DNA from 2 places in the Pararhizobium qamdonense genome. Region 1 is predicted to be linked to the other one. Evidence: predicted binding sites of a transcription regulator. Region 1 holds the regulator's gene; the other holds the start of a gene.

Region 1 (15,594 bases):
CTCGATGCCGGGCAGGGCGTCGTCGCCCTCCACCTTGGCGCAAAACAGCGAGATACCGAGCCAGACAAGATAGGCAGCACCGGCCAGTTTCACGATGAGATACAGCGCCGGCACGGCGTGAAACAGGATGGAAAGACCCGCTGCTGCGGCAAGAACATGGGCATAGCCGCCAATATGGATACCGAGCGCCGCCATCAGTCCCGACCAGCGGCCGCGCGCAATGGTTTGTGCCGCAGCGTAGAGCATCGCCGGCCCCGGAATATAGGCAAAGACTGCGGTGGTCGCGATGAAGGCAATCAGCAACTCGATCGGCGGCATTGTCTGCTCCTGGTTAGGTTTGCACCCTATACAACAGGATTTTCAAAAAGTCGCGTCTGGCAAGCAGCGCTGCCGAGCCCAGGCCTCGCCGCTTAGCAAGGTCTTTGTAAACTGTCTCCCCGGAGAGTTTGGCGCTCACCTTATGGCAACTCGCAGGGACATATCTTCGGGAACGAGCGCGCGGCCGTCCTCAGCGAGGACACGAAGGGGCTGTGGCGGAGCACCGGTGACCGTGTCGATCATCTCGGACATCTCCTCGCCATCCTGAAAGAGCTGCTCTTGTCCCCATTGACGCAGCGCCAGGATCACGACCAGCAGCCGGCGGCCCTTGTCTGTCAGGTGGTATTCATTGCGGTCGGGCCGCAAACGCGATGGCTCCAGCCGCATGATGCCGTCGTCGACCAGCTTTCGAAGCCGTGTGCTCAGGACGTTCTTCGCCAGGCCGAGGCTCTGTTGAAAATCGCTGAAGCGGCAAGCGCCCCGTAATGCATCGCGAACGAGCAGCAGCGTCCACCAATCGCCGACCGTATCCAGAGACCGGGCGACGGGGCAACGCGCATGTCCAAAACTCTTTCTCCGCATCTCGCATCCGCCTTTCGAAAATCACCGTGCGTTCACGGTTGTATTTTTAAACCCTGTGGATAAAGATACAGAGGTTGTATCATGAAACCGTAAACACAACCCCTGGCGATAAGGACAGAGCCAATGCGCATGCTCGTGGTGGGAGCCGGTTCGACCGGCGGATATTTCGGGGGCAGGTTGGCTGCGGCCGGCAAGGATGTGACCTTCCTCGTCCGGCCTGCTCGTGCCGAACAGTTGCGAAGGACCGGCCTTCAGATCGTCAGCCCGGCCGGGGACCTCTCGATCAAGCCTCAGCTGCTCACGGCAGGGGAGATTTCGGCACCGTTTGATATCGTTCTGCTCGCGGTCAAGGCGTTCTCGCTGGCGGCGACAGTGGAGGACTTTGCGCCGGCGGTGGGACCGAACACGTTGATTTTGCCGGTTTTGAACGGCATGAAGCACATGGATGTGCTTTCCGCGCGGTTTGGCGCGGAACGTCTGGCGGGATGCGTCTGCAAGATTGCGACGGTGCTGGACCAGGAGGGACGTATCGCTCACCTGGCGCCGTTCCATGACCTGTTTTATGGCGAGCGCGATGGGGCGCTAACGGACCGGATGGCGGCCATTGACGCGTTCATGAAAGGGGCGGGCTTCGACGCGCGCCTGTCGTCCTCGATCGAACGGGAAATGTGGGAGAAGTGGATTCTTCTGGCTTCGCTTGGGGCGATCAATTGCCTGATGCGCGGGGCTGTCGGTGATATCGCCGCAGCACCCGGAGGTGCTGAGTTTGCCGCAAGCCTGCTCGACGAGGCCGTCGCGACCGTTCGCGCAGTTGGGACCGCGCCAAGCGATGCGTTTGTGGCTGCGGCCAGGGACCAGCTCACGCGGCAGGGATCGACGCAGACATCGTCCATGTACCGCGACCTGAAGCAGGCAAAGCGGATCGAAGCCGAGCAGATCGTCGGCGATCTCGTGCGGCGCGCCCGCGAGGCGCAGATTGCGACGCCGCTTCTGAGCGCTGCCTTCGCCAACCTGTCGATCTACCAGTCGGGCTTGGCTGCGGAATGACGATAGCTGCTGACAGGGAGGCGTCCGTACGCCGACCAACCTGAACCGACACGCCACGCGGCAAAACCTCTTTCTGATTGGCCTTGAATCGAAAAGCCTTCGCATCGCTGCGAAGGCTTTATGAATTTGGCTCCCCGGGCCGGATTCGAACCGGCGACCTGTCGATTAACAGTCGAATGCTCTACCGCTGAGCTACCAGGGATCATCTGCGGCGGTGTGTGCTGCAGAAGTGAGGCTGCTAATACAAATGCTTTTCCGATTTGCCAAGCGGTTTTTCAAAAAAAACGCACAATCTTGTCAGACTGTGGAGAACTTCCCATCTGAAGGGAGCACCGCTTTCCAGATGGTGCGCAAGCCAACCCCTTGACGCTAATGGATTGCGCTATGATGGGCGCGCAATTGACTCTGAGACAGGTGAAATGAATGGCAGGCTCGCAAAAAACGAAAAAATTCGGCATCGATGCCCGGACCCATGAACTGATTATCGGCTCATGGCGGATGCGGCTGCCGCAATCGCGTTTGTTGCGCATCACCATCGGCGTCGCTCTGATCTTTGGCGGCATTTTGGGATTCCTTCCTATCCTTGGGTTCTGGATGGTGCCTCTAGGTTTGCTGGTGCTGTCCCACGATCTCGCCTTCGTGCGGCGCCGGCGGCGTAAGCTTTCGGTCTGGTGGGCGCGCAAATGGCAGCCGTCCAACTAGGACGAGGCGCTGACGATCAAAGCGCACCGGCTTGATGCGAGAGACCTCCGTCGGTCAGTGCACCGTTTTTGACAGGCAACTCCTATTTGCAGTTGCGCACCTCACGCGCAAAAAAATCGCTCAATCCGCGAAACGCATGCGCGTGATCGCAATTTTACCGAGTCGGCCTCATGACACACCACAGCCGGCCTGCGAAATCGCCTTCCATCCTTGAAATCGTTCAATGAATTTTAAGCACTTGCGGAACACATATGGAACAGATAGTGTTCGTTCTTGATTTGTTTCTCGATTCTGGAGTGATCGTTCATGCTGACCCGCAAGCAACAGGAACTGCTTCTGTTCATTCACGAAAGAATGAAGGAATCGGGGGTACCGCCGTCCTTTGACGAAATGAAGGATGCACTGGACCTTGCGTCGAAATCCGGCATCCACCGGTTGATTACAGCACTTGAAGAGCGCGGCTTCATCCGGCGCCTGCCCAACCGGGCAAGAGCGCTTGAGGTGATCAAGCTGCCGGAAGCCTATTCCACCAGCCTGCAGCCCAAGCGCGGCTTTTCGCCCAGCGTCATCCAGGGAAGCCTGGGCGCACAGCCGGCGCCGCCTCCGGCACCCGTCAAGACCGCAGCCAATAGTGACACCGTCTCCATTCCCGTCATGGGCAGGATCGCGGCCGGCGTGCCGATCTCCGCGATCCAGAATAACACTCATGATATTTCCGTGCCTCTCGAAATGGTCGGTGCCGGCGAGCACTATGCGCTTGAAGTGCGCGGCGATTCGATGATCGAGGCCGGCATTCTGGATGGCGACACGGTCATCATCCGCAATACCAATAGCGCCAGCCCAGGCGAGATCATCGTTGCGCTTGTCGATGACGAGGAAGCGACGCTGAAGCGGTTTCGCCGGAAGGGCGCTTCGATTGCGCTGGAAGCCGCCAATCCTGCGTATGAGACGCGCATCTTCGGGCCGGACCGGGTCAAGATTCAGGGGAAACTGGTCGGATTGATCCGCCGGTATCATTGATTGCATCGTCGATCGTTTTTTGATGGAAACGCGGCAATCCCAACGGCTGGCATTGCCCGATCATAAATGGCAGGTGCGCAACGGTCTGATCCAGGATATGGGGCAGGGACGTGCGCAGCTTCAGACTGTGGAAGACTGGCTCGGGAACGTCCGTTGGCAAATTAACACGGACGTTTTTCAGAAATATCCTCTTGCGATTTGTTTGGGATCATTCTAAACCGCCGCCACAGTTCGATGATTTGAGCTGACGAGGCCTCGTGGCGGAGTGGTGACGCAGAGGACTGCAAATCCTTGCACCCCGGTTCAATTCCGGGCGAGGCCTCCAAATTTTCCATATTTCAATATGATACAGGGTGCCGACAACGGCACCCTTTATTTTCTTGTCGCTCCATGTTGCAAGGCACTTCCCGTAATTTTCAAGGGTTTCAATCTGATGACCGCGCCTCCATGCAACATGCGAATCGAAGGTCATCGGGATTCAAGGGGATAAAGGGTACAACACGTATTGCGGAGTGCATCTTCAGCGTAAGCTCATGAGGAATGATGCGAAAGCGCGAGTGCCAGGCGGAGGCAGCGAATGAAAGTTTTTTCAGCCACTGACACCAATCCCGCTTTGGCTTCTGCACTAGGTCGTTTTGCCCAGGCCAGTGCTCACCTCGAGCATTCCATTCAGGATGCGATTATTCGGATTCTACCGCTCACATCGGAAATGGGTCTTGCTATTTTATATGAGAGCAGCATCGGCAGAGACCTTCAAATTCTAAGTCTTCTGCTACAACTTCCCGAAACGTCGGTGGCTGACGAATGGCGGGAAAAGCTCTTGCAACGTATACCGCTTGTGCAGGACAGCATCGAAGTCCGCAACCGTCTCTTACATAACCCGATTATGGTGGGAGATCGCTCGCTCGTTGTCCAAATGCATCGCCGTGGCAAGCGTAGCGCACTTGAGATTGATGTGGCCACCATCCTGACTTGGGCGCAGGAGGCTTCCGAGCACGCATTCTGGTTCGGGACTGTCCCGCACGGAGATTATGATTTCTCTACGTGGGGTAGGGGCTTTGCAGACTATCAAAACACCGATTGGCCGGCACGACGGAATAGGTCTTCTCGGAAGTTCAGAACACCCATGAAAACTGAGGAATGACGCGCGAGGAGGGATAAATCACATGGATTGGTCTACCGTTTCTGAAGATCAGTTGTTTGAACACGGCGGGGAGCAACCCGGCTCCCAAAGATCGTACGATCGCGACCTCGAAATCCGGCGACGTGTTTTCAAGTTTGAGAAAACAGCCGCTGAAGCGCAAATCGCGGCGGCAAGTGCAACTGTGAAAGCTGCTGATGCCACTGTCTCGACGGCAAGGTGGACGATGATCTCTGCGATTGCGGTTGGGCTCACCATTGTCGTCACAGGGATCGGCATCTGGGTAGATGCATTTTTCAAATCTGCGGGCTGACTGCGTCACAAATCCGGACGCAGTGGGAAATTCCCACGACGCTCTTACTATCGGATTATCAGACAGCCAGACCTCAAAACTGAAGACTGCAAATCCTTGCACCCCGGTTCAATTCCGGGCGAGGCCTCCAAATTTTCCCAGATTGAAAATACCGTCGTGGTGTCAGCGGCACGAGGATTTCGTGAGCTTGCTTAGCAATCGATTTGCTTTATGTGCGCCGGGATTATCTCGCTACCCTTCTCCACAAACAGCTTAAACACCCTGCCTCATAGGCTTGGCCGACGCGAACATCGTGTCAATATGCTCTCATAGGGTGTGGTAGGGTGTATTCATGGGACGCATCATTATCTGGATCATTTGCGGCTTTGTGACTGCAGTCATTGCTTCAAGAAAATGGCGGAGCGGTTTCAGTTGGCTGCTTGTCTGTTCGCTTTTCGGGGTTTTTTGGGCTTATCCCTACGATGAAGCCAGAACGAGTCGCAATCGCATCAGCTCGATAGTCAATCGACGGCCGGCCCACTCGACGTTTCCCTGAATGTGCTGAAACCATTTTTAAGGGAAGCCAAAGTCAGTCAGCAGTGCGGGCACCTTATCGCCGCCTAAGCTGACAATTTTTCAGCAGGATTCTTTGCAATCTCTATCGCTGATAACTCTGTCCTTTGGCTTTTATGCAAGCGGTACACCGTTAATGATAGTAGAAACAGGCGCAATCGGCTTTGCTATCATCCGGTGCCGTCCAGACCCGCACAGCGAGTTTTTTGGCCGTTCCGGTCTCATCCAATCTTAGTCCCAACAGCGATACGGCCGCGAGCTTGGGGTTGATGGCATCGATTTCGATCGTCGATCCGACCTGATGGACGCCCTGTTTTGGGGTCCAGGTGAAAAACTGCACGCTGTAATGCATGGCATTCTCCTTCACCGCGCTTTGCAGCACTTGAGTTCAACTGATGAACAGACGCCAAAAGACGCTGGCCAGGGGGCGTTTCACTGCTGGGTGGGTACTCAATGCGTAGGAGGGCAACATAGCATATTTCGGAAGGTGGTGAAATATGCCTAAGCCTATTTAAGTCCGATGGTCATGCACTATCGCCGATGCGTCCGAAGCGGGCCTAACGGTCTGGAACAGATTGTTAAAATTGGTTTGAGCAGGCGACTTCACGCGCACTTGAACAGTCTGAGCGGATGAAGGGTCGAATATCGAGCAGCAAAGCCGGCTCGACGCGTCGCGTAGCGCTGATGGATCAGGCGGTTTTATTGTCACATTGATAAGGCCGAAACACGCGCCGGTGTGCGAAAAATGTACAAAACCCTTACGGACAGATGCCGCCGATCGCGCAGGATCTTCGTGCGCCCTTGTAGGGCTTGCCGGTTGTATCCGCGTTGGAAAATCCGGGGGTCGGCCGCACGGCCTGCTGTGGCGGCGAGACGAGCAAAAAGAGGGTCCAGAGAGCAAGGCCACTCAAAACAGCGCAGATCGCAATATAGGCATAGAAAATCCGCACGGTATTGCCAGCTATGTTTCCTTAAGAGGTTGGACCAAGAGTTTGGACGTTGAAGAGGGTAGCTTAAGTGTCAGCATGGCTTGGGCGGGGCATGGCACGACACTATAAACAAAAATGCCATGCCCCTATGGCGTTCAAGGCCAACGCTTTTTTGTAGCCGCCGGCGCCAAACGAGACAATTCCGACATAAGGCGCGCGGGATACGGCCTTTGGACGAGGGCGGTTTAAGCGGAGCGTAGTGACCACTTCGGTTTTACGATCCGGCCGCCATGCTCCGTCATCACGGCAGTTTTCATCCCTAGCACAATGGTGAATGGACAATTAAATTAGGCAAAGCTAATTTAATTGGGCTGTTACCTTGGCGAAGACCGGAACAGCATATTTTCGAAGCCGTTTTCAATTCTGCCTATTGGGTCTACGTATTGGGGATTTTTTTAACGATCTGCATTTGCACGGCATCGAGAACCCGTCATCTGATCCGGTGACGGGTTCTTGCCACGCTGGTTGTTGTGAACATCCGGAATAGAGGTGTTGCTGCCTTTCGCAGGCTTTATGTCGCGAAAGACGGCTTGGGGAAGGGTGGATGCGCCGGTCATCCAGCAATGATTGTGATATGAAATCAAATATATAAGCGGCGTTCATGGCGGGCTGCGCCTGACGATGATGAGCACTACGTCTACGCTATAGCGCTCTAATCCCGCAATCGTCTTGATTGATTGCGAGGAGGCGATCGCGGTTCCTGCGAGAACTCTCGCGAGACATCGACTCGATGCGCGGAAACAGTTAGGGTTCCGGCGTCGCCATGCCCAATTCATCCGCGCGGTGGCCACTTCTTTGCTGGCCGCCTCCAGAACCGGAAACCGCGCGCATGCGCGCCGGCGGAGCGTCATGCAGCCGGCCCCAGGCCCTGCGGAACTGACGGGTCGAGGCAAATCCCGACCGTTCGGCGATGCTCTCCATATCGAGACGCGATCCGACGACCATTTCCTTCGCGAGCGCGATGCGCATACGGTTCACATAGTCGATCACGCTCATGCCCGTCTGCTCGTTGAAAAGCCGCGAGAGGTTACGCGGACTCGTCGCGGCGACCGTTGCGAGCATCTCCACGGACCAGGACCGGGAGGGATCGGCCGCGATGGCGTCCTGCGCCCGATGAACGGACGGATGGATATGGTTCCGCCCTTCGAGCCAGGGCGAGAGCTGTGGATCGGCCGGGCCGCGCCGCATGTACACGACGAGATATCGAGCGATCGCGAGCGCTGTCGGATGGCCGACCTCCCGCGCCACGATGGCAAGCATCAGGTCAATCCCGGCGGTGATGCCCGCACTGGTCAGCCGGTAACGGTCTTCCACGTACAATCGGTTCTCGAGCACACGCGCCCGTGGCGCCGACCTACGAAGCGCTTCGATCGTCGCGTGATGGGTGGTGCATTCATAGCCGTCGAGCAATCCGGCACGGGCGGCGAGCAGCGCTCCCGAGCAGATCGTCACGAGCCGGGTGTCCGGACGGATGGTTCGCCGCAGCCATTCGACGATCTCTTCCTCGAACGTCGCATCATCGCTGCGATCGTCGTAGATGCCACCCAGCGGCTCGTCCGCTGAACCGGAGATGACCACCAGCGCATCGTCTGGGATACTTGGCGGTAGGGGTGCGATGCCCGCGAGAGCAATTCCGACCGACGTATGAATGCCGGCAGACGGTCCGATATAATCGACTGTGAAGCTGACGTCGGTCTGCTGGAGGTTGGCCTTGCGCAAGACCTCCATCGGACCGGCGATGTCGAGCAGCAGAGCGCGCGGAGGCACGATCGTAAAAACCGAAATCACCTTTTGCCGCTCGCGTTCTGTCATGCGGCGATCTTCTCCGAGGCGCCTTTCAATGCTTCTTCGACGGTAACGATGCGCGCGAAGCGACCGGCCAGCACGAGTTCGGTCCGGGCGCGGATGTCCGCCGCGCTCCATTCCAGGCCGGTCGCATCCGTCATCGGAAAGGTCAGCGTCGCCTCGCCAACATAATCAACCGCATAGCCGAGATCCGAAGCGTGGCGCGTCGTCGTCTCGCAGCATTGTTCGGTGCGGATGCCGGAGACGATGATGCGGCGGACGCCGTTTTTCGTCAGCCATACGTCGAGACCAGTGCCGACAAGTGCGCTGTGGCGACCCTTGCGAAACACCGCGTCCGGCTCGATGCGAAGCGGCGCGAGCGGAACGACGAACCCCGATGCTTCGGCGAAGACGCCGGTTTCTTCGACGTGAAGGATTTGGACGACCGGAATTCCAGCGGCTTTCGCGCCGTCGATCAGCGCTTGCTGGCGTTCGATATAGGCCTTCACGTCCTGGTCGCGAAAATAGGGTCTGTGCCGAAAGGATTCCTGTACGTCAATGACGAGAAGAGCGGTGTCTGCGGACATTTTATGTATCTCCTACAATCAATCTCGATACAGTTTACGCTCAACTAGTTCGCAAAAAAATCCCTCGATCGGACGAATATGAGACAAATCACGCCAATTGCATGGGCAGGATCGAGTGCAGCAAATGCTTGTCGCCTGCGCGCGGGAAGCCTCTTCCACCACAGCGCTGAAACACCGGGCATCGCTACCCGCGCCGCCCTCTATCTTCGTGTCTTGACCGCGCAAGGCCGAGTATGACGTGTCCATCTCCGACCAGAAGCGCCAGGGCGAGGCCGGTTATTCGGGCCGCTCGATCCCGATGGAGAAGCTCGATACCATCGTCGCCAGCCATATTGAGGATCGGCAACTCCAGCCCGACCGTCAGGAGCCGGTGCTGGCCTCGGTCCTCGACCGCCGGCATGAACGGGCCGAACTCAGGCAGGAGCATATCGGCGACTTGAACCGCGGGGCGGCCGAGACCGACCTTCGGCTCAAACGCCTTTACAACGCGATCTAATCAGGCGTGGCCGATATCTCAGACCCCGCGCTCAAACACCGCATCGCCGGGTTGAAGTCGCTCCGCGACCAGGCGCAGGTCGATGCCGAGCGCGCGCAGGCCATGCTCGAAAGCACCGGCAACCGGGCGATGACGCTGGCCACCGTGCGCCGGTTCGCCGATGTGGCGCGCCAGCGCATCAAGCTCGACGGGGGTGGTTATCGGCAGGAGCACCTGCGCGCCTTCGGCCAGCGGGTCGAGGTCGCGGAGGCCGAAGTTCACATCATGGGATCGAAGGGAGAGCTGCTCCGCACGCTCACCGCCGTTTCCGGAGGGAAATCGGCGGGAATCGGGGTGCCCAGATTGGAATTGAAATGGCGGAAGAGGTGGGAGCCACTGGGTGAATTTAGTCATTGTTTTTATTACGTAATTTCACGTTGTCGTCAAGCGAAATGTCATACCCACTGCTACAGAAATGTCATAGGCTACAACAGGATTTTAGAGCCCTGCCAAGAACCGTATAAAGCCCATGCCGGTGTTTGCGGAAAGGATAGCCATATCGAGTGGAGCTTCGTGCACTTCTTCGCCAGCAGCCGTGCCATGTCGATAAGGATGAGCTTCTTTGACCCAAGCGTTGAAGCTGTCCAAAATGCGAGCAACCTTGTCATCAGCTTGCGGCGTTGAAGCGTATCGAGTCATCAGCAGCGGCTTCAAATGTTTTTCAACAGCGAGCCCATTAAGGCGATTACCTGCTTGTGATCCAACGATTACAAGAAACGTTGTCTCTACAGCCTCAAAGACCCCACGGATGAGCCCTTTGCCGCTTTGGTACGTTGGACCAAGGCTTTTTAGTCCGCCCTCAAGAGCGTGGCGTGCGGCAGTGAAGCGGGCATCACCAAGTCCAGCGAGCGTGCTTTCGACCGTATAGGCAAAAGGTTCATCAATAAAGTAGTGCACCCCGCCCTTGTCATCGATGCGGTAGTGCAGGTCTTCTTCATCAAAAATTCGTCTGGCTGCGTCAAGGGCTGGTTTATGATGTCGTACAACGCGAGACCAAAGCGTGATGCCGCTTAGGAAGTCACCCACTTCGCTATGAACCCAAAACCGTTCATGATCGTAGCTATAGGCAGTCATTGGATAATGGATGCCAAGTTGACGACGAACGCCGTTCGCAAAGTCAGCTCCATTTGCCATAGAGTCTTCAAAAAGCTGCGAGAAACGCCGCCTTGCCCGTGGGCTGTCTCCCATCTTGACTGGCGACCTCAAATAATTGAGCCTGAAAAGCTCGCCTTCTTTAGCATCCGCCATGTGAAATACTCCCGATGGTTTCATGGGAACTGTAGAGCAAGGCGGCTGCCGTTCAACGGGTAGAGTCGGCGATACACAACTTCAGCCCTAATTGGAGGCGTTTCTTCGTTCAATCTCTTTCATGATGACATACCTGATGGGGTGGTTCAGATACCCTTTCAAATGCTTCTGCATGGCATCGGGATTTTCCCGGCACTTATCGCTGAAGCCAGTGATCGCCAGCAGATAGGCATCGCCGCTGTCGGGGCACCTCATCCGAATTGCTTTCTTGATGAGGCCTTCCAATTCAGCAGCCGTTACTTCGCGGGTCGTCGGGCTGTAGTGGCATGATTTGAGGTCGAACGAGACTTGGACCCGCACGATTTCAATCCAGCCGGTTTGATCGCGTTCGTCTGGCAATATCGCGAAATCGATCATCGATCAGTCGGTAACGCATCGATGACATGTTGAATTGCACGCGTGTCGTCTTGAGAAAGAATGACTGTTGCTTCACCAAAAAAGACGTATGCGGAATCTAAGCCGAGCGGAATTTTCAGATCGAATTCGCCGTTTGCGACTATGCGAATGTGATCGCCAATAGGCTTTGCGGATGTGATGTTGATTGCCATCGAATTGTTTCGCTCCATATCATGTGTTTCCAATATGTAGGCAAAACATGCGATTTCGAATCTCCAAAAAAAACCCAAATATTACGTAATTTTCCTCTAATTCAGTCTGAATCTGTGTCTCTGGAAAACCGTTATTTACTACATAATTATGTGAACAAGAAATTATTGGAGACAACTCACATGACACAGACCGCTAACAATTCCGGCATTTACGCTCTAACCGTAAACGGTACAACCTATATCGGCGCAAGCCATAATCTGAAATCGCGTTTTTACCATCATAAGCGCAATTTGCATCTCAACCGGCATCATGCACCAGCTATTCAAGAGGCTTTCAATACGGTTGCGACAGGCAATTCGGCGGTATCATTTTCCGTCCTTGAATACTGCAATCTCGAACAGCTTCATGCTCGCGAAGATTTCCACATCAAGACGAACCAGCACGTTTGCAATTCCAAGGCTGCTGGTGGTGGTATTCGGCTTATCACTGATGATGCCCGCGAGAATTCGCGCAAGCGTCTTACGGGTCGCCAAATGCGCTACATCGGCGACTTCATTACACCATGGGGCCTATTCACATCATCCATGGCGGCGGCAAAAGCTTCCGAAGTAGCCTTCAGTCAATTCGCAGTGTGGAAGGCCTGCAAGCAATCTGAAACGGTAATAACACGTCTTGCCTTCGCAAAGTCGCGATACCTCCAAACCCTTGGTCAACATGTGGTTGGCATGTCATGGGCTGAACTTGGGTTCGCATTCGTAGCTAAGGCGGAAGACGACACCGGTATAAAAGTAATCGGTGAGGGGCCTGTTACCTCAAAATACGACGCTCTTTCGGATAGCGAACGCGCCGATCTAATCGAGCGGCTGAAACTCGAAATGGCGGAAGGCCTTGATGAGATGAAACAGTCCGCATCAAAGCTGAAGTCCCTGATCGAAGCGAGCAAGCGGCATCTTCATTGATGCCGTCTACCGCTGTCTGACCGTCGCGGTTTTCAGATTTCGATAAATATGGAGATGAAAAACAAAACATCTCCGAAAGCCTTGGACCTTATCAAGCGTTCTGAAGGCTGCATTCTCAAAGCGTATCTCTGCCCTGCCAATGTTCCGACAATCGGTTACGGGCATACCAAGACCGTCACTAAAGCGGATGTCAAAGCCGGTAAGCGGATCACCGCCGCCGAAGCTGAACGGCTTCTGTTGGTCGATCTGGCTGGCTTTGAAGCCGCTGTGCGTAAACTGGTGAAGGTGCCGGTCACCGACGACCAGTTCGGGGCACTGGTGTCGTTTGCGTATAACTTGGGTGAGGGCGCGTTGGCATCCTCGACGCTGTTGAAAAGAATCAACAACAAAGACGCCGTGGCGTTGATTCGTGCCTCTTGGATGCAATGGAACAAGGCGCGAGTAAACGGGGTGCTAAAGCCGCTTAAAGGACTGACCATTCGTCGCCAAGCCGAATTCGATCTATTTCAAAATGGGGTCGCCAAAACTTGAATGGCTGGTGGATACTTGAGCTATGGTGCTGATTTGGTTTGACGATTCCACCGGCGACAGCTTGCAACTCGTTCATCTTTATATTTTCAAGCGGTTACCCTGATTATATCAGCTCTGTCAATTCAGTCAAGTGAAATCAGTCGTAAGTGGCTGAAAAATAATAATCTTCTGGCAATTTCTGTCTTGATTATCACACGCGAATAGGCCCGCATCTCCAAATGAGCGCGGGCTCATCGTGTTGTGAACTTGGAGATGTCACGAAGGACATTTGTCAGCTGCCGAAGTGTAACATTGCCCGATTTAGATATTTTGCTTAACCCTTTATTAACGGTCACCCGCAAGGATTGTGTTGCGGTACAGGGGTGTTATCGCTGTTACAATTCAGAGGCGACTTTTTTTAGAACGGGGAAAATTACAATGCGATCCAAACAGCACGTTGACGAACTACTCAAAGCAGCAAAGATTCTCGCGGTCGCCGAAGGCGAAACCGTATTGGCTTACCTGATCGAGATGGCTGTTCTGCAGAATGCGCAGAACCTTGCGGAAACCCGCAAACCGGCTGCTACGTCAAAAGCCGCTTAAGCAGCCGCCGCCATAGACCATAACTCGTCAACGCTCTCTGCGCGCAAATTAAGCGAATCCGCGATTGCCAGAAGCGTTGGCGACAGTCTGTCAAAACTGGTGCTGTATTCCCATTCGATCTGAACTTCGTCTTTCACCGGGCCTTCTGGCAATGCGGCGATTGCTGTTGTTACGCTGGCAAGCGAGAAACCATTGCGCACCAGCGTTAAGCGAAGCTGCCGAGGCGTAATTGAAGGCATCCGAGCGCGAAGCTCTTCAGCAGTCGGGGCAGGCGGCTCAACGTAATTGGCAATCGGAAAGTCTGGATGAGCAAGCACCCATTCCTTAAGGATTGGAGACAAACCATAAGGATCGGATGCCCGGTAAATGTGAGTGGCGTCATACGTCTCGCCATCACGGTCGGTCAGATTGACTTCGCATGAATAGGTTTCCCCATGCGCGTCAATCGCTTCAATCGAATACACTTCGTTTAGTGAATTGGTTGCTGGTTTGATAGGTGCCGGAACATCCGGCAATATGATTTCTTCTGTCATTAACTTACCCTTTGAAAGATGCCGAAACGGTCACCGGATACGGTATAGCCGCCACGATGACGCCACGTTCCAGCCAATGCTGTTCCAGACGAATCGTTGGTGTATGCAGTCGTTCCGCTGATACGAATGGTGTTGAACGTGTTGAGGTCGGGCCTATTCACCATACTCACAAAGATGATGTGACCGAGCGGATAGTTCGTTTCGGTGGTCGTGTTGCCCGTATGAATTTTTGCAAACGAGCTTGGACCATCACCGCCAAGAGCGTTCGAGTTACCAGCCGATCCGGTGATGTTAAGCGACCATGTGCCACCATTGTTTGTGACGAGGGCAGAGCCGTTTGACGTGACTTGTGAAGCGAGGTTGAGAATTTTGGTGGTCTTATTGTAATTCCAAACTGTGCCGCCACCGCTGTTTCCATCATACCAACCGGTGCTATCTGTGTTCCCATACAAATAGACACCACCTGTAGTCGTGAAGGTCTTTTCACCAGTGGACGTGTTCCAAGAAATACTCCCTTGGAACTGGTCACCAGCACGATTGAACGGGGTGTAACCGAGACGTGCCGGGATGTTTGTGTAATAAGCTGCGTTCTGGTTATTCAGCGCTTGTGAGTTGCCAGTGATGTTGATGTTCCATGTTCCGCCATCGTTTTTCACGCGAGCGTTCAGAGCATCATATAGCGAGGCGCCGTGGGCAGCTTCCATGCCAAGTTTGAATGTGACATTGCCATCGACTTGCATACGTGCGTCACCAGCACCAACTGCACCAGTCGAGAAGATACCGTTGCCCAGAACGTTACCATCGGTCTTGATGAAACCCTGTACCCAGAACTCGCCATCAGAAACACGATAGCCAGCCGATCGAACCAATGTGCCAGATGAGTCATACAGGTTGGTGATCAGGCGCTCTTCTGGACCAAAATAATGGGCAGCACGCGGTGTTCCTGAAGAGTTTTTCCACCAATAGACCGAGTTCGAAGATGCGTTGGCAGCTTGGTTATGAATGCCGCCAGAATATCCGGTGATATTCCCGGTGACATCAAGCTGACCAGTTGCCGAAGCGTTGCCATTGACACGAAATGGGAGACCGACTGTGCGTATATACGTGCCGTCCGAGCCGATATTGTTAGTCCCATTGGAACCGAAGAACAAATAGCCAGTCGTCGCATCACGCGACAGGTTTGCATCTTGTGCCGAAATTTGACCGGTTGAACTACGTGCTACAAGAGTGGAGTTGGATTTGGCTTCACTCGCATGATAGCCATCGGTCGTATCAGCAGCCAGACCAGAACCCGCACCGCCGTTGCCAGCGTGCCAAATCTTATTGTTGTTCACTGTCGGATCGTTGCCGAGGCCTGAAAAGTTAAATGTGGCACCCGATTCCGTGGAAAGCAAAATGACCTTTGTATTCGCGTCGGCATAGCCAATGTAGCCAACGCGATTGGCGTTCGCCAAGTGGAAAGCAAGATAGCCTGATCTGTTTGCTTCGCCGGTCGCGACTACCGAATAACCGTCGCTACCACCTCGAACCGTGACGGGTGATGTGAACGTCTTACCGCCCA
Region 2 (15,594 bases), 1.5 Mb from region 1:
CAGAACATCATAGGCCGGTTGCTCATCCAAAGGCTTGATATCGCTCTTGGCAATCAAGCCCCGGCGTAAAAGCTCTTTCGCCTCATCGGAAAGACTACGCCCGGTGCGGTCAGCCGCAGCAGCGATATCGCGCTTCAAAGCATCGGAAATATTTCGGATCAGCAGATCACCCATACGCAACCTCCACTATGATATCAGTGATATCATAGTCTCTCCGGCCCATATTTTCAATGGAAGCGTCAGATCGCCTTGGCGCCGCGGGTCTTGGCGGCCTTGGTGAACTTGCGGATCACCATTTCGCGCTTGAGCTTGGAAATGTGGTCGATGAACAGCACGCCGTTCAAGTGATCGATCTCGTGCTGCAAGCAGGTCGCCAAAAGGCCGTCGGCCTTGGCTGTCAGCTTCTTTCCGTCGAGATCGATATATTCGACCGTAATCGTCGCAGGACGTTCGACCTCGGCATAATAATCCGGGATCGACAGGCAGCCTTCCTCATACACGGACCGCTCGTCCGATGTGGTGAGGATTTTGGGATTGATGAACACCAGCGGCTGCTTTTCCTCGCCGTCCTTGGCAACATCGATCACCAGCATCTGGCGCGGAATGCCGATCTGGATCGCGGCCAGGCCAATGCCCGGCGCGTCATACATCGTATCCAGCATGTCATCCGCCAGATGGCGGATCTCGGCACTGACCGTTTCCACCGGCTGGGACAGCTGGCGCAGCACGGGATCGGGAAGAATGATGAGCGGCTTGATGGTCATCTGGCTCCCATAACCGATCTTTTGCGCCGATGGAATTCTCGTTTTCAAGATTTTTGCAGCCAATGCAGCAGTTTGTATTGGCGCGTTTACCAATGTTCTTGTTTTGATCTAGTCAGCAAACCCGAATCCCCTTACTCTCTTGCGATGGAACCGACAATTCTGACGCTCGATCAACCGCTTTTCATCCTTGGCTCCTACACGGTGACGCCGGGCATGTGCCTGTTCGGCGCTGCCGCAATCGTGCTGTTTGCCGGCATTCCGGCGGTTCTTCGCAGGCGGCGGGACCGGCAATCGGCAGATGATGCCGAGCAGCGGATGACGGCGCTGCTTGCTGCGCAGACCGAGATGCAGGGCCGCATCGCTGCGATGGCCGATGTGTTTGGCGCGCGCCAGTCCGAACTCAACCAGTCGATCAGCCAGCGGATCGACGGCATGACGCACCGGCTGGGCACCTCGATTACCGAGCAGACGAAGGCGACGCATGAAAACCTGCGGCGGCTGCAGGAGCGGCTGGCGGTGATCGATACCGCGCAGACCAATATCCAGTCTTTGGCCAAGGACATGGCCGGGCTGCAGAGCATTCTGTCCAACAAGCAGACGCGCGGCGCCTTTGGCCAGTCGCGCATGGAAACGATCATTGCCGATGGCCTGCCGATGGGCGCCTATGCCTTTCAGGCGACGCTTTCCAACGGATCGCGGCCGGATTGCACCATCCGCATGCCGAACGGCCAGCCGGCCCTGGTGATCGACGCCAAATTTCCGCTGGAGGGCTGGAATGCCATTCGCAGCGCCGAAAATCCTGACATGGTCCGGCAGGCGCAGCAACAGTTTCGCCGCGACATGGAGGTGCATATCCGGGATATCTCTGGAAAATACCTGATCGCCGGGGAAACCCAGGAGACCGCCTTTCTCTTCGTTCCCTCCGAATCGATCTTTGCTGAAATCCACGAGCATTTCGAGGGCATCGTCCAGAAAGCGCACCGGTCGCGCATCGTCATCGTTTCGCCGTCGCTTTTGATGCTGTCCATCCAGGTTATCCAGGCGATCCTGAGGGACGCCCGGATGCGCGAGCAGGCGCATCTGATCCAGGGCGAAGTGATCCGGCTGATGGAGGACCTGACCCGGCTCGACGACCGGGTGCGCAAGCTGCACGGCCATTTCCTCACCACCCAGAAGGACGTCGATGATATTCTGATCTCCTCGGACAAGCTGAAGAAGCGCGGCACGCGCATCGAGGCACTGGACCTCGAGACGGCGGGCGCTGCTCAAGACGGAAAGACCGATCAGAAATCCTTCGATACGCGTATCGGGCAATTGAAGCTGCGGGTGGTTGACGAGGACTAACCCGGTCGGGCACTGTCCCGGAAAAATCGGCTGCCCCGGGAGACACCTTACATGATCACAGTTTTCGGCTCCATCAACATGGACCTGATCGCCACCACCGCACGCCTGCCCAAGCCCGGCGAAACCGTGACCGGCACCGGGTTTTCCACCGCTGCCGGCGGCAAGGGCGCCAATCAGGCACTGGCGGCGCGCCGCGCCGGAGCGGCCGTGCGCATGGCTGGAGCCGTCGGCTCCGACAGCTTTGCCGATGGAGCGCTTGCGCTGCTGAAGCAGGCGGGCACCGACCTGTCGCTGACGAAAACAGTGAGCGAACCGACCGGCACCGCGCATATCCTCGTCGGTGGCGATGGTGAAAACGTCATCGTCGTGGTGGCGAGCGCCAACGGCACGGTCGGCGCAGGCGATGCGCAATCCGCCGTCGAGACGATGGATGCTGGCGATACGCTGATGCTGCAGCTCGAAATTCCGGCCGCTTCGGTCGAAAAAGCGCTCGTTGCGGCCAAGAGCAAGGGCATTACCTCGATCATCAACATTGCGCCGTTGACAGCGGATGCCGCACGGCTTGGCCGGATGGCGGATATTGTCGTCGCCAATGAAACGGAATTCGAGCTTCTGGCCGGGCGCGAAGGGCTGTCGGCTGCCGAGCGTGAGGAGGCCATGCAGGCGCTGTCGCGGGAAACAGGCCAGACTGTCATCGTCACGTTGGGCGCCGAGGGCGTTGTAGCCGTGCGCAACGGCGCGATCCATCGCGCCAAGGGTTTGAAGATCGAGCCGGTCGATACGGTTGGCGCCGGCGATACCTTCTGCGGTTATCTTGCCGCAAGCCTCGATGCCGGGCTCGATTTCGACGCGGCGCTGCGCCGTGCGGCGGTTGCAGGCTCTCTTGCCTGCCTCAATCCGGGCGCCCAGCCGGCCATTCCGCTGGCCGCCGAGGTGGATGCAAAAATCTGACCGGTTCTGAGCGCAACTGCGCCTCAGCGCAATCAGAACAGCGAACGTCGCCCGCACGCCACGCAGTAGAAAATCCCCTATAAACTATGGGATTTCAGTCTCTGACGTTGTTCTAATTTTAATAAATTCCGCGCTATCAAAAAGCTGCAAAGGCCGCCTTCCAAGGATCAAGGGCGGCCTCACGATGCCGGTCGGCATCTGGCGCCCTATGAGGGGGCATCTCCCATCCAAAGATCGCGTCATTCTGCGGCTTGAAATCCGCGGACCTCTCACAATGCGGGGACATTCATGTTCAAGTTCCAGGCCAAATCGCTGGCCACAAAGCTTATCGCGGTCACGGGCGGCACTATCGCGCTCGTCCTTCTCGCCTCCAACTACGTGCTCATTTCCCAGACGCAGGATCGTGTCGAGACGCTGGTCATCGACCAGGCGCGGACCGAAGCGAAATCCATTGCATCCGACATTGCCAGCAACATTGCCGAGCTGGCGGGCGCTGCCCGCTCTACAGCCGGGATCATCGGACGCGGCCAGGAAGGCGGCTATCTCGACCGCAAGGCCGTCGTCGATCTGCTCAAAGCCAATGTCGAAAAGAATACATTCGCGTTTGGCAGCTGGTTTGCCGAAGAGCCCAATGCTTTCGATGGCAAGTCCAAGGATTATGCCGGCCAGAAGGATTTCGGCGCCAGCAAGGACGGAACGCTGAACCCCTACTGGACAAAGAGCAAGACCGGCATCGCGTTTTCGACCTTCGATTCCGACTATGCGGCCGACTGGTATGGGCTGGCTGCCAAGAGCCAGAAGGGCGCGATGTCCCCGCCCTACACCGAGACCACGACGGGCGACAGCAACTCGATGTCCTCGATCGCCTATCCCGTTATCTCCAACGGCAAGCTGATCGGCGTCAGCGGCGTCGATGTTTCGCTGTCCTCGCTTGCCAACAAGATGAAGGATGTCCGCCCCTTCGGCACCGGCCGCGTGACCCTTCTCTCGCAGAGCGGCAAATGGCTGGTCGCACCGATCCCGGACCTCTTGATGAAGGATTATGACGGTATCGGCGCCGATATCGTCAAGACTGCGCTGTCGACTGCAAAGCCGGGCATGATCCATGACCTGACATACGATGGCAACGAAACCTTCGAGCGTGTCGTCTACCCCTTCAGCCTGCCTGACGTGAACACGACCTGGGTCGTGCTCGTCGATGTGCCGCAGAGCGCCATCAACGCCCCCATCATCGATCAGACCTATATGATGATCATCGGTGGCCTGATCGTGCTGGGCGCCGTGCTTCTCGGCCTCTACCTTGCGGTCCGCAGCTTCGTTCAGAAGCCGCTTGCAGGTCTGGTCAGCGATGTGGAAAACCTCAGCAAAGGTGTTTATACCAATGCCGTATCCGGCCAGGACCGCACCGATGAGACCGGTTCCGTCGCCAAGGCGCTTGAAGGCTTCCGCCATAGGCTCGCCGATACCAAGCGTCTGGAAGCCGAGGCGCAGCAGGAGCGCCGGTCGTCCGAACAGCAGCGCAGCCAGTCCGAAGCCGAACGCGCCCAGTCTAGCGCCACCCAGCGCGAGATTGTTGCCAAGCTTGCCAAGGGCCTGTCGCAGCTTTCCTCGGGTGATCTTGCCTATCGCATCACTGACGACTTCCCCGGTGAATATGCCCAGCTGAAGACCGACTTCAACTCCGCCATGGATAGCCTCGAAGAGACGATCCAGACGGTCAACAGCTCGGTCGTCAACATCGGCACCGGCACCAGCGAAATCAGCAACGCTGCCAACGATCTTTCGCACCGCACCGAGCAGCAGGCCGCAAGCCTGGAAGAAACGGCAGCGGCGCTCGATCAGCTGACCTCGCAGGTCAATGCCAGCGCCGACAATGCCAAGGTGGCGGCAAAATCCGTCGAGACCGCCAGCAGCGACGCCGAACAGTCCGGCGAAGTGGTGCAGAAGGCGATCGCCGCGATGAAGGGCATCGAGCAGTCCTCCGGCGAAGTCAGCCGCATCATCGGCGTTATCGACGAGATCGCGTTCCAGACCAACCTCCTGGCGCTCAATGCCGGTGTTGAAGCGGCCCGCGCCGGGGATGCCGGCAAGGGATTTGCCGTGGTTGCCCAGGAAGTGCGCGAGCTTGCCCAGCGCTCGGCCAATGCCGCCAAGGAGATCAAGCAATTGATCAACACCTCGGCCGGCCAGGTTCGCGATGGTGTCGATCTCGTCGGCCGTGCCGGTGGCGCGCTGCAGAAGATCGCCGACCAGGTGGTGCAGATCAACGGGCTCATTCGCCAGATTTCCGGCTCGGCCTCGGAACAGGCTGTCGGCCTGAAAGAGATCAACACGGCGGTCAACCAGATGGACCAGGTGACCCAGCAAAATGCTGCGATGGTGGAAGAGACAACCGCCGCCAGCATGGCGTTGAACGAGGAAGCCCGCGCGCTGAGCACGCTCGTCTCCCGCTTCCATGTCGCCCGTCACGGCCAGCCGTCCACCGAGATGCTGCGCAACACGGCCGACCGGATGCGGGCACCAGTCCGGTCATCCGCGCCTGCCTACAGTGCGCCTGCGAAATCCGCTCCGGCCCGCTACAGTGCGCCGGCGCCAAGGGCGGTGCCGCAGGTCTCCGGCAACACTGCGCTTTCCCAGGATAATTGGGAAGAGTTCTGAACTGATAACACAACCTACGGGAACGGCGCCCTTGCGGCGCCGTTTTTCGTTCAGGCATTCTGCGGCTTTTTTTAGTATTTCCAATATTTTAGATGAACGACCGGTTCACATTGCGTTCATAGCGATAAGCGCAAGGTCCGGCATCACATCGAAAGGATGGAACTATGAACACGACAATCAAGACACTGGGCGCCGCTGCCATCGCCGTCATGGTCGGCCTGACATCGTTCATGCCGGCATCTGCAGCACCGGTCCGGGCAAACGACGTTCAGCTGTCGTCCAGCGTCGAACTGGCGCAGTACCGCCAGCGCGATTCGGATGCGCCGCGCTGGAAGAAGCGTCACCAGAACAGGCATGATCGCGCCGAGCGCCGCCAGGAACGCCGGGGCTATTGGAACGGGCACCGTGGTTACCGCGAACATCGCCGCGGCTACCGCCGCCATAGCGACGGCTACTACTATTCTCCGGAAGTTTTCCGTCTTTACATTCGCTAACTGAGAAACGGCCGCCACTTTGAAACGTGGCGGCCGGTTCGTTTGAAGAGGTTACAGCCGGGCGATGCGCTCGGTCAGAAGGTCGAAGAAACCCTGGTCATCGACCTCGCGCATGACCTTGGCATTGTGCTTGCGGCCAGTCACCTGCCACCAATCGACGACGGTCATGCCCACGGTGAGTTCGGACCTGGTCTCGATCTCAACGTTGCAATCGCGGCCCTTGAACAGGTCGGGACGCAGGACATAGGCGATCACGGTCGGATCATGCAGCGGGCCGCCATCGGAACCGTATTTCTCGATATCGAAGCGCTCGAAGAATTCCAGCATCTCGGCCATCGCAACCGCTGCCGGCGAGCCGATCGCCTTGATCTTTTCGACGCGGGCCTTGTGGGTTAAAACCCGGTGCGTGACATCCAGCGGCATCATCACGATCGGAATGCCCGACTTGAAAACGATGTCGGCGGCGTCCGGATCGACGTAGATATTGAATTCGGCTGCCGGCGTAATGTTGCCGCCCTCGAAGAAGCCGCCCCCCATCATGACGATTTCGCGCACGCGCGGTGCAATCTGCGGCGCCTTGTTGAGCGCCAGCGCGATATTGGTGAGCGCACCTAAGGTACAGAGCGTGACGGTGCCAACCTCTTCCGAAAGCAGGGTCTCGATGATGAAATCGACCGCGTGCTGTGTTTGCATCGGCATGGTCGGCTCCTCGACCACCGGGCCGTCCAAGCCGGTCTTGCCATGCACATGTTCGGCTGTCACCAACTGGCGTACCAGCGGCCTGTCGGCTCCGGCATAGACCTTAACGTCGCGGCGGTTGCACAATTCGCAGATCACCCGGATATTGCGGGAGGTCAACGCCACCGGCACATTGCCGGCAACTGCGGTGATCCCGAGCACGTCCAGTTCGCCAGGGCTGCCGAGCGCCAGCATGATGGCGGCGGCATCGTCCTGCCCCGGATCGGTATCGATGATAATCTTTCTCGGCGCGGGCATGCGGGTCTCCTCCAAATCAGCGAGCGGGACTATGATTTGCCTCTTGGTCCAGTGCAAGCGCCTTGCACTCGCTACGCACAGCTACCATATTGAAGCCTCTCGGATGCTGCCTCGCAGGTCCGTCAAAACAGTCGCTTGAGCTGCAAGGACTAGATATGACCCGGATCACGCCCTTTACGAGCCCGCTGCTGCTCGGTTTCGACGCGATGGAAAAGACCCTTGAGCGCATTGCCAAGGGCAATGACGGCTACCCTCCCTATAATATCGAGCGCGTGCGCCGGGACGACACATCCGGCGAGCCGGACAGCCTGCGAATCACGCTGGCCGTTGCCGGTTTTTCAGAAGACGATCTCGACGTCACGACCGAGGAAAACCAGCTGATCATTCGCGGGCGCCAGACTGAAACGGGGGAACGCGACTATCTGCACAGGGGCATTGCGGCGCGCCAGTTCCAGCGGATGTTCGTACTTGCCGAGGGAATGCAGGTTTCCAAGGCGCAGTTGAAGAACGGCCTGCTCTCTGTCGATCTCATTCGTCCAGAACCTGTCCGTATGGTAAAGAAAATTAATATTTTGGTCGCAGAGTAGGATAACCGGCAGCCTCTGCCGGCTGCACCAAGGACCCGGCCGCTCCCAATGGCCCCGAACTTCGTACAGTAAAATCAATGTGTTGCGGGTTTCAATTGTCTTATCGGCGATGGAATCGGCAAAGCCACGGAGTACGACTCATGGGATTGAAACACGTCAGCTCGCATCTGTCGAAAAATGACCTGGCGCATCTGGGCGCCGGCGAAGTTGGCTATATTCGCAAGATGCGCTCGGACGAAGTGTCCCGCGTCTTTCCGGAAGCGCCCAATATGGATCCCGACCTCGACCTATGGGCACTGTTCGGTGCCGACGGCACGCCGATCCTTCTGACCGACAACCGTTCCAGCACCTTCTTCAAGGCCGCAGAAGACGACCTGCGCACCGTGAGCCTGCATTAAATCACAGGCAAGTGACATTGCGGCTTAGTTTTGATCGACGTTCAGGATTGAACTGAGCCGCTGTCTCCTCATCGCGGCGCTTCGACGATTTCGCCTTAGACGTCATAGACGCCGCCTCTCCTGCGGATTGATGGGCCCTTCGTCGCCTTCCGGCGTCCCATTCCCGAAGCCGAAACATGACCGCCCCTGACCGTATTGACATATCGGTAAATCTCGATATTATCAGCGCATGGATTTGCTCGAAATATTCAAAGCCCTGTCAAACCGCACACGACTTGAAATCGTGCAGGGTTTGAAGGATCCCGTGAAGAACTTCCCTCCACAGGATGAAGGTGACGTTCTGACGGTCGGGGTCTGCGTCAGCAGCATTCAAGAGGGCGTCGGACTGTCGCAATCGACGGTGTCCGATTATCTTGCGACGCTGCAACGAGCAGGCCTGGTGGAAGCCAGGCGCATCGGCCAGTGGACCTACTATAAACGCAACGAAACAACCATCAGCGCTTTGGCCGGGATCATCGGCAAAGACCTGTAATTTTTACCATAGAATATCGGTAATTCGCGATATTTCTTTTTAACGAAACGAGGATTTGCAATGAAAGCGATGATGCTTCACTCTTTTGGCGGCCCGGAAGCGTTCAAACTTCGCGACGTGCCGACGCCTGTTCCGCATGCGGGACAGGTCCTGGTGCGCGTCCATGCGACGTCGATCAATCCCTTGGATTACCAGGTCCGGCGCGGTGACTATCGCGACCTGGTGCCATTGCCGGCCATTACCGGTCATGACGTATCCGGAGTGGTGGAAGCAGTCGGCCCCGGCGTGACGATGTTTTCTCCAGGAGACGAAGTCTGGTACACGCCGCAAATATTCGACGGGCCGGGAAGCTATGCCGAATACCACGTTGCGAACGAAAACATTATCGGAACAAAACCCAGTTCGCTCAGCCATCTCGAGGCGGCAAGCCTGAGCCTGGTTGGCGGTACCGCGTGGGAGGCCCTGGTCGTCCGTGCAGCTCTCAGAGTTGGGGAAAGCATCCTGATCCATGGCGGTGCGGGAGGGGTCGGCCATGTGGCGATCCAGCTCGCCAAAGCCATCGGTGCGAACGTGTTCACGACCGCACGCGAGGATAACTTCGCGTTCGTACGCAGCATGGGCGCGGACGTTGTCATCGACTACAGGAACGAAGATTATGTCGATGTTATCATGCGGGAAACGGGGGGCCGTGGCGTCGATGTCGTGTTCGACACCATTGGTGGCAACACATTGGCGCGCAGCCCGGATGCGCTCGCACAACTCGGCCGCGTTGTCACGATCGTGGACATTACAGAGCCACAGAACGTCGTTCAGGCCTGGGGCAAGAACGCGAGTTACCACTTCGTTTTCACACGGCAAAACCGGGGCAAGCTGGACGAACTGAGCGCACTGGTAGAGCGCGGGCAGTTGCGGCCCCATGTGGGCGCCGTCTACCCGCTTGCCGACATTCCCCTCGCCCATGCCCGGCTGGAGGCCCCCAACAACGGCCTTCGTGGAAAAATCGCGATCGCAGTCGAGCCTTCGGCTCATCCCGCAAATGCGGACATTTGACCGTTGAGTGTTAGAGCCGCCGGAATGTCAGATAGGCGGACTTGCGGCCTTCCCGGCGTGCCTTGGCCTCATAGCGCGTGCTCGGCCAGCCGGCATAGGGCGTCAGCCAGTCACTGGCATTTTCGGCCGTCCAGTCGAATGCCGGGTGGTCGTGGCAATGCGACAGCGTCCAGTTGACATAGCTATCGATATCGGAGGCGAAGCAGAAGATGCCGCCGGGTTTCAGCACGCGCGCGAACCGGTCGAGATTGACCGGGGAGACGAAGCGGCGTTTCCAGTGCTTCCGCTTCGGCCAGGGATCGGGATAGAGAAGATCGATCTGGTCGATCGCGTTTTCCGGCAGCCAGTCCAGAACCTGCGTCGCGTCGTCATCATGCAGGCGGATGTTTTCGACACCGCGCTCCTCGATATATCCCACCAGCTTTGCCATCGAATTGACGAAGGGCTCGACGCCGATAAAACCGGTCTCTGCGTCTTCGGCCGCGCGGTGGATCAGGTGCTCGCCGCCGCCAAAGCCGATTTCCAGCCGCACGCGGCCCACCGGATTGCGAAACAGCGTCTTCACGTCGTCCGGTGCCGGCGATGCCAGATCAAGCCTCAGCAAGGGAAGCACGGTTTCGAGATGCGTCGCCTGCAGCGCGCGCAAAGGCTTGCCCTTGCGGCGGCCGAAGAAAGCTTCGGTCGAACGGCTGCGATGCTGGTCAGTCATGGCAATGTCTTTCACGATAAAAGCGGACGTCTCCGTCAGGAAACATCCGCTTTACAGTTTTATCGGCAGGTCCGTAAAGAGCCGGATCAGGCGGCCTTCAGGGCTTCGTCCTTCAACGCATCCTTGAGCGGCTTGACGAGATCAAGCTTTTCCCAGGAGAAGGAGCCGTCGCGGCCGGCCTTGCGGCCGAAATGACCATAGGCCGAGGTCTTGGCATAGATCGGCTTGTTGAGGTCCAGATGACGGCGGATGCCCGACGGGGACAAATCCATCGTCTTGCGGATCGCAGCTTCGACCTGGTCTTCCGTCACTTTACCGGTGCCATGCAGATCGACATAGATCGACAAAGGCTGTGCGACGCCGATCGCATAGGCGATCTGGATCGTGCAGCGGTCTGCCAGACCGGCGGCAACGACGTTCTTGGCAAGGTATCGCGCCGCATAGGCTGCGGAACGGTCGACCTTGGTCGTGTCCTTGCCGGAGAATGCGCCGCCGCCATGCGGGGCTGCGCCACCATAGGTATCGACAATGATCTTGCGGCCGGTCAGGCCCGCATCACCATCCGGCCCGCCGATCACGAACTTGCCGGTCGGGTTGATGTACCAGTTGCAGTCATCGGCAATGGCGATGTCATGCAGCGCTTCGCGGATATAGGGCTCGACGACGCTGCGAACCTTGGCCGAATCCCAGCTTTCATCGAGATGCTGGGTCGACAGGACGATCGAGGTTACTTCCGCCGGCTTGCCGTCGATATAACGGACCGTGACCTGGCTCTTGGCGTCAGGACCCAGGCGGCCGGCGTCGCCGCCGCCCTTCTTGCGGGCCGTGGCAAGCAGATCGAGAATGCGGTGCGAATAATAGATCGGCGCCGGCATCAATTCTGCGGTTTCCTTGCAGGCGTAACCGAACATGATGCCCTGGTCGCCAGCGCCTTCGTCGCCCTGCTTGTCGGCGGCATTATCGACGCCCTGGGCGATATCGGCCGACTGCGGATGCAACAGCACGTCGATCTTGGCGGTCTTCCAGTGGAAGCCTGCCTGCTCGTAACCAATTTCGCGGATGGCCTTGCGGGCGGCAGCCTTGAACTTGGCCGGGTTGATAACCGGATGTCCGGCGGCATCTTTCAGGACGTTGCCGTCCTTGTCCTTCTTCAAAAGCGTGTCCGGCACCCGCACTTCGCCGGCGATCACCACGCGGTTGGTGGTTGCCAACGTCTCGCAGGCGATGCGAACTCCCCAGGGGTCAACCCCGGTCTTGGCGGCTTCACGATACACAAGGTCAACAATTTCATCGGAAATCCGGTCACAGACTTTGTCCGGATGACCTTCTGCCACGGATTCACTCGTAAACAGGTAGTTAGCGCGCATGCGGGAAGTCCCCTCAAAGAAAAAACTGCTTCAACCGTGTTAGTGATTTTGCCAGGAAATGACAAGCACACAAGGACATAAATATATCTTTATATGGGTAATGGAGGAACAGTTTTCCGGGCTTTTGATGCTTAAAAGCCGCATTTCAGCAATTTGAAGAGCGTGAGGTCAAGGTGGCCCCTGGAATCCGGGCACAAAAAAAGCGGCACTGTCCGGCCGCTTTTTTTCATCTATGGATTGCAGCAGCCTATTATTCGGCTTCTGCTTCCGCTGCCAGTGCCTTGACGAGGTCCACCAGCTTGCGGCGTACCTTGGGATCGCCGATCTTGACGAAGGCGCGGTTCAGCTGAAGCCCTTCCGAGGACGACAGGAAATCGACCACGTAGTTGGAGCTTGAGGCTTCGGCCATGCCAGACGGACCGGTTGACGAATCGCCCGGTGCATCTTCGAAAAAGAAAGAGACCGGAACATTCAAGATGCTTGAAATGTTCTGAAGGCGGCTGGCGCCGACACGGTTCGTGCCTTTTTCATATTTTTGAATCTGCTGGAAGGTGATCCCGAGGCTCTCTCCGAGTTTCTCCTGGCTCATGCCCAGCATGGTACGGCGAAGGCGGATCCGGCTACCGACATGAATGTCGATAGGGTTCGGCTTCTTCTTGTTCTCTATCATAACGGTTTCCTAATAAGCGAAGTTTCAGTTGCTCCCATAACCTGGACACTTGCCGAGAGCAGACTACACGTCACGATGTGTAGCCGGGGCGGAAACCCCCCGAACATAGGTGAAGATCGATGGTGAGTGCCACTATGCAATTTTAGGGGTTTTTGGTCAATTCTCTCGCAGAATAAAACTTGCACGGGAAATAAGTGCTAAACCGAGCAGGAGGCACCCAATCAGGATTGCGTTCCTTTCCTGCTGCTCGTGGCTCATTAGCAAATCAAACTTTCCCGGCAAAAGTGTGTCCACGAAGCCCTTGGTTCCGAAGGGGAACCCGGTGACGATCTCTCCCCTGCCATTGATGACGGCGGATATCCCGGTATTGGCATCGCGGATGAGCGGCAGACCCGTTTCCACGGAGCGAACCCGCGCCTGTTGAAAATGCTGATAGGGGCCGGGCGTATTGCCGAACCATGCGTCGTTGGTGAGATTGAGCAAGGCATCGGCCTGAGATGCCTCGCGGCCGATTTCCTGAGGAAAAATAGCCTCATAGCAGATCAGTGGATAAAACGTCCGGCCACCTGGCAACGTCAACAGCGTCCGCGTTGCCGCAGCCGAAAAACCGCCGGGCATGGCGACCGTGTCGAGGCCCGCCGCCGACAGAAGGCTTTCCAGCGGCAGATATTCACCAAAGGGGACCAGATGGACCTTATCGGCCGCGCCGACGATCTGGCCGCGATCGTCGATGACGTAAATCGAATTGTAATAGCGCGGCGGCTGGCCGGCACCGCTGGCTTCGGCCCGTACTGCGCCGGTAATCAAAAGCTGGCCATCCTGCAGCACATCGGAAATTCGCAGCAGCGCATCCGGATTTTCGGTCAGGATGAACGGCACGGCGGTTTCCGGCCAGACGACGATATCCGGACGCTTGCCGCCATCGGCGGATGGCGCCTGCGTCAGCGCCAGATGCTCTTCAAAGATCGCCATGCGCTCGGCGTCGTCGATTTTCTGCGATTGATCGATCAAGGGCTGAACAAGCCGGATCGTCAGGGCGGGATCGGCCGGTGGCGGCAGTGGCTGTTCCAGCCGGTAATAGCCGTAGCCGAAATGGGCGGCGACCAGAACTACGGCAAGGCCCAACCCAAGGCTCAGCCCTTTGCGCGTGCCGATGAGTGCCGGCGCTGCGAAGACGAAGACAGCCAGCATATTGACGCCGGCAAGGCCGATCACGGACGCCGACTGCATCATCAGCGGAATCGGCATGGCGGCATAACCGATGGCATTCCAGGGAAAACCGGTCAAAACGAAGCTGCGCAGCCATTCAAACACGCCGAACGCAAAGGCGAGCGCTGCGATCCGGCCCATACCGTCAGTCCAAAGGATGCGGGCAATGGCCGTAGCGAACGCATAGAAGAAGGCCAGAAACGCCGGCACCCCGATCACCGCCAGCGGCACGGCCCAGGCAAATTCATCGGCTTCGACGAGAAGCGCATTACCCAGCCACCAGAGGCCGCCCAGAAAATAGCCGAAGCCGAAACACCAGCCGATCCAGAATGCCGGAAAACTGCGCCGGACGAACCCGTGGTCGGGATTGCCCGAGGCGCCGTCGATCAGCCAGACGAGAATGGGAAAAGAGAGAAACGGCGCGGCAAAAACGCCAAACGGAGGCAAAGCGAAAACGGCGATCAGACCGGCAACAAAAGCGACAAGCGCCCGGCGGGCGCCCGACAACAGCATGATCCTGCCCGCAAGCCACTCCATTCACATCCCCCAATCGGCGCAAGCCGCCACACGGGTTATCCGCGCGGCCGATCGAATCGCGCAGCAACCGTTCACCCCGAATCAACCGGGGGCAGTGTTCCAAAAAAGTGGCGGCTTGTCGTGCCCGGAAACGCCGTTTCGGCGGTTCTGGCGTGGGGTTAGAGCCTCGTGCGATCAATGAGGCGCATTCTGTTGCCTCAAATCGGCCGATCCACCAGAAGGATGGCGCAGGGCGATGCCGCCCCATCGGACAAGCCATCCGACGCAGTGGGCGGCCGATTTGAGGCAACAGAATGCGCCTCATTGATCGCACGAGGCTCTATCCCGTTTCGCGCAGCGAGGTCTCCGGCTGGGCGATTGGCGTTGCCTCGAATGGCAGATCCTCTTCGCCCTTTACTGGACGGCGGCGGGCCGGCGGGCGCTTGCGCACGATCCGCACGCGCTTCACGCGGCGCGGATCGGCATCCAGCACCTGGAATTCAAAGCCGGGAATGGCCTGAACCACCTCGCCACGGGCGGGAATACGGCCGAGCGCAGCAAAGACCAGGCCACCCAGCGTATCGACATCCTCAAGCTGCTCGCGCACATCGAAATCCGGCCCGATCGCAGCGGCAATCTCTTCCAGTTCGACGCGGGCATCGGCGACAAATACGTCATCCGAGGTTTTGGCGAACATCACTTCTTCATCGTCATGCTCGTCTTCGATATCGCCGACGACCATTTCAACGATATCTTCCAGCGAGGCGAGGCCATCGGTCCCGCCATATTCGTCGATCACCAGGGCCATCTGAATACGGGCGGCCTGCATGCGCTGCATCAGGTCAGAGGCATGCATGGATGGCGGCACGAACAGGACCTGCCGGATGATGCCGGCCTCTTCAACCGTCTTGGACAGATCGATACGGCCGAGATCGAAACCGGGCTTGGGCTGGCGCACCGGCTTCTCCGGCTTTTCCGCCGTGATCGCCGTCGCAGTTGCGGTCGAACGGCTGCCATTGCGCCGCTTGTTGCGGGCCTGCTTGGTCACATAGGACAGCAGGTCGCGGATATGGACCATGCCGCGGGGATCATCGAGGCTTTCGCTATAGACCGGCATGCGCGAGCGGCCGGATTCCTCGAAAATCACCATCAGTTCGGCAATGGTGATGCTGAGATCCACGGCCTCGATATCGGCACGCGGAACCATGACGTCCTCGACGCGGACTTCGCGGAAACGCAGGATATTGTTGAGCATGGCGCGTTCGGCCGGCGAAAAGGCCGTATCGCCATCGGCGCCACCTGTCATCAGCGCATCGGCAAGATCTTCACGAAGGCTGGAGGCATTGCCC

What was found. The regulator LexA, encoded in region 1, represses DNA repair genes until DNA is damaged. The targets are predictions, from matches to a motif close to TGTTCNNNNTGTGTTCNG.
Region 2: a site for LexA is predicted at 858-875, ahead of PYR65_RS20600 (DNA recombination protein RmuC). Genes of this name have one in related genera too.

What each region holds. Positions count from the first base shown of each region.
Region 1 is NZ_CP119566.1:2,673,240-2,688,833, forward strand. Features, by position in the region: gene PYR65_RS12870 (LysE family translocator) at 1-318, opposite strand, end outside; gene PYR65_RS12875 (winged helix-turn-helix transcriptional regulator) at 454-900, opposite strand; gene panE (2-dehydropantoate 2-reductase) at 1,024-1,947, shown strand; tRNA gene PYR65_RS12885 (tRNA-Asn) at 2,075-2,149, opposite strand; gene PYR65_RS12890 (hypothetical protein) at 2,371-2,649, shown strand; gene lexA (transcriptional repressor LexA) at 2,956-3,669, shown strand; tRNA gene PYR65_RS12900 (tRNA-Cys) at 3,921-3,994, shown strand; gene PYR65_RS12905 (hypothetical protein) at 4,247-4,813, shown strand; gene PYR65_RS12910 (hypothetical protein) at 4,836-5,123, shown strand; gene PYR65_RS12915 (hypothetical protein) at 5,809-6,027, opposite strand; gene PYR65_RS12920 (GlxA family transcriptional regulator) at 7,409-8,476, opposite strand; gene PYR65_RS12925 (isochorismatase family protein) at 8,473-9,036, opposite strand; gene PYR65_RS12930 (hypothetical protein) at 9,275-9,532, shown strand; gene PYR65_RS12935 (hypothetical protein) at 9,551-9,793, opposite strand; gene PYR65_RS12940 (hypothetical protein) at 10,010-10,819, opposite strand; gene PYR65_RS12945 (hypothetical protein) at 10,907-11,236, opposite strand; gene PYR65_RS12950 (hypothetical protein) at 11,233-11,427, opposite strand; gene PYR65_RS12955 (GIY-YIG nuclease family protein) at 11,608-12,387, shown strand; gene PYR65_RS12960 (lysozyme) at 12,442-12,918, shown strand; gene PYR65_RS12965 (hypothetical protein) at 13,336-13,500, shown strand; gene PYR65_RS12970 (hypothetical protein) at 13,497-14,033, opposite strand; gene PYR65_RS12975 (hypothetical protein) at 14,033-15,594, opposite strand, start outside.
Region 2 is NZ_CP119566.1:4,216,985-4,232,578, forward strand. Features, by position in the region: gene PYR65_RS20590 (FitA-like ribbon-helix-helix domain-containing protein) at 1-174, opposite strand, end outside; gene def (peptide deformylase) at 240-764, opposite strand; gene PYR65_RS20600 (DNA recombination protein RmuC) at 909-2,108, shown strand; gene PYR65_RS20605 (ribokinase) at 2,160-3,059, shown strand; gene PYR65_RS20610 (methyl-accepting chemotaxis protein) at 3,348-5,717, shown strand; gene PYR65_RS20615 (hypothetical protein) at 5,882-6,211, shown strand; gene PYR65_RS20620 (nucleoside hydrolase) at 6,263-7,207, opposite strand; gene PYR65_RS20625 (Hsp20 family protein) at 7,363-7,794, shown strand; gene PYR65_RS20630 (BQ00720 family protein) at 7,935-8,192, shown strand; gene PYR65_RS20635 (ArsR/SmtB family transcription factor) at 8,422-8,724, shown strand; gene PYR65_RS20640 (zinc-dependent alcohol dehydrogenase family protein) at 8,785-9,774, shown strand; gene trmB (tRNA (guanosine(46)-N7)-methyltransferase TrmB) at 9,785-10,483, opposite strand; gene metK (methionine adenosyltransferase) at 10,570-11,850, opposite strand; gene PYR65_RS20655 (helix-turn-helix domain-containing protein) at 12,101-12,520, opposite strand; gene lnt (apolipoprotein N-acyltransferase) at 12,677-14,266, opposite strand; gene PYR65_RS20665 (transporter associated domain-containing protein) at 14,586-15,594, opposite strand, start outside.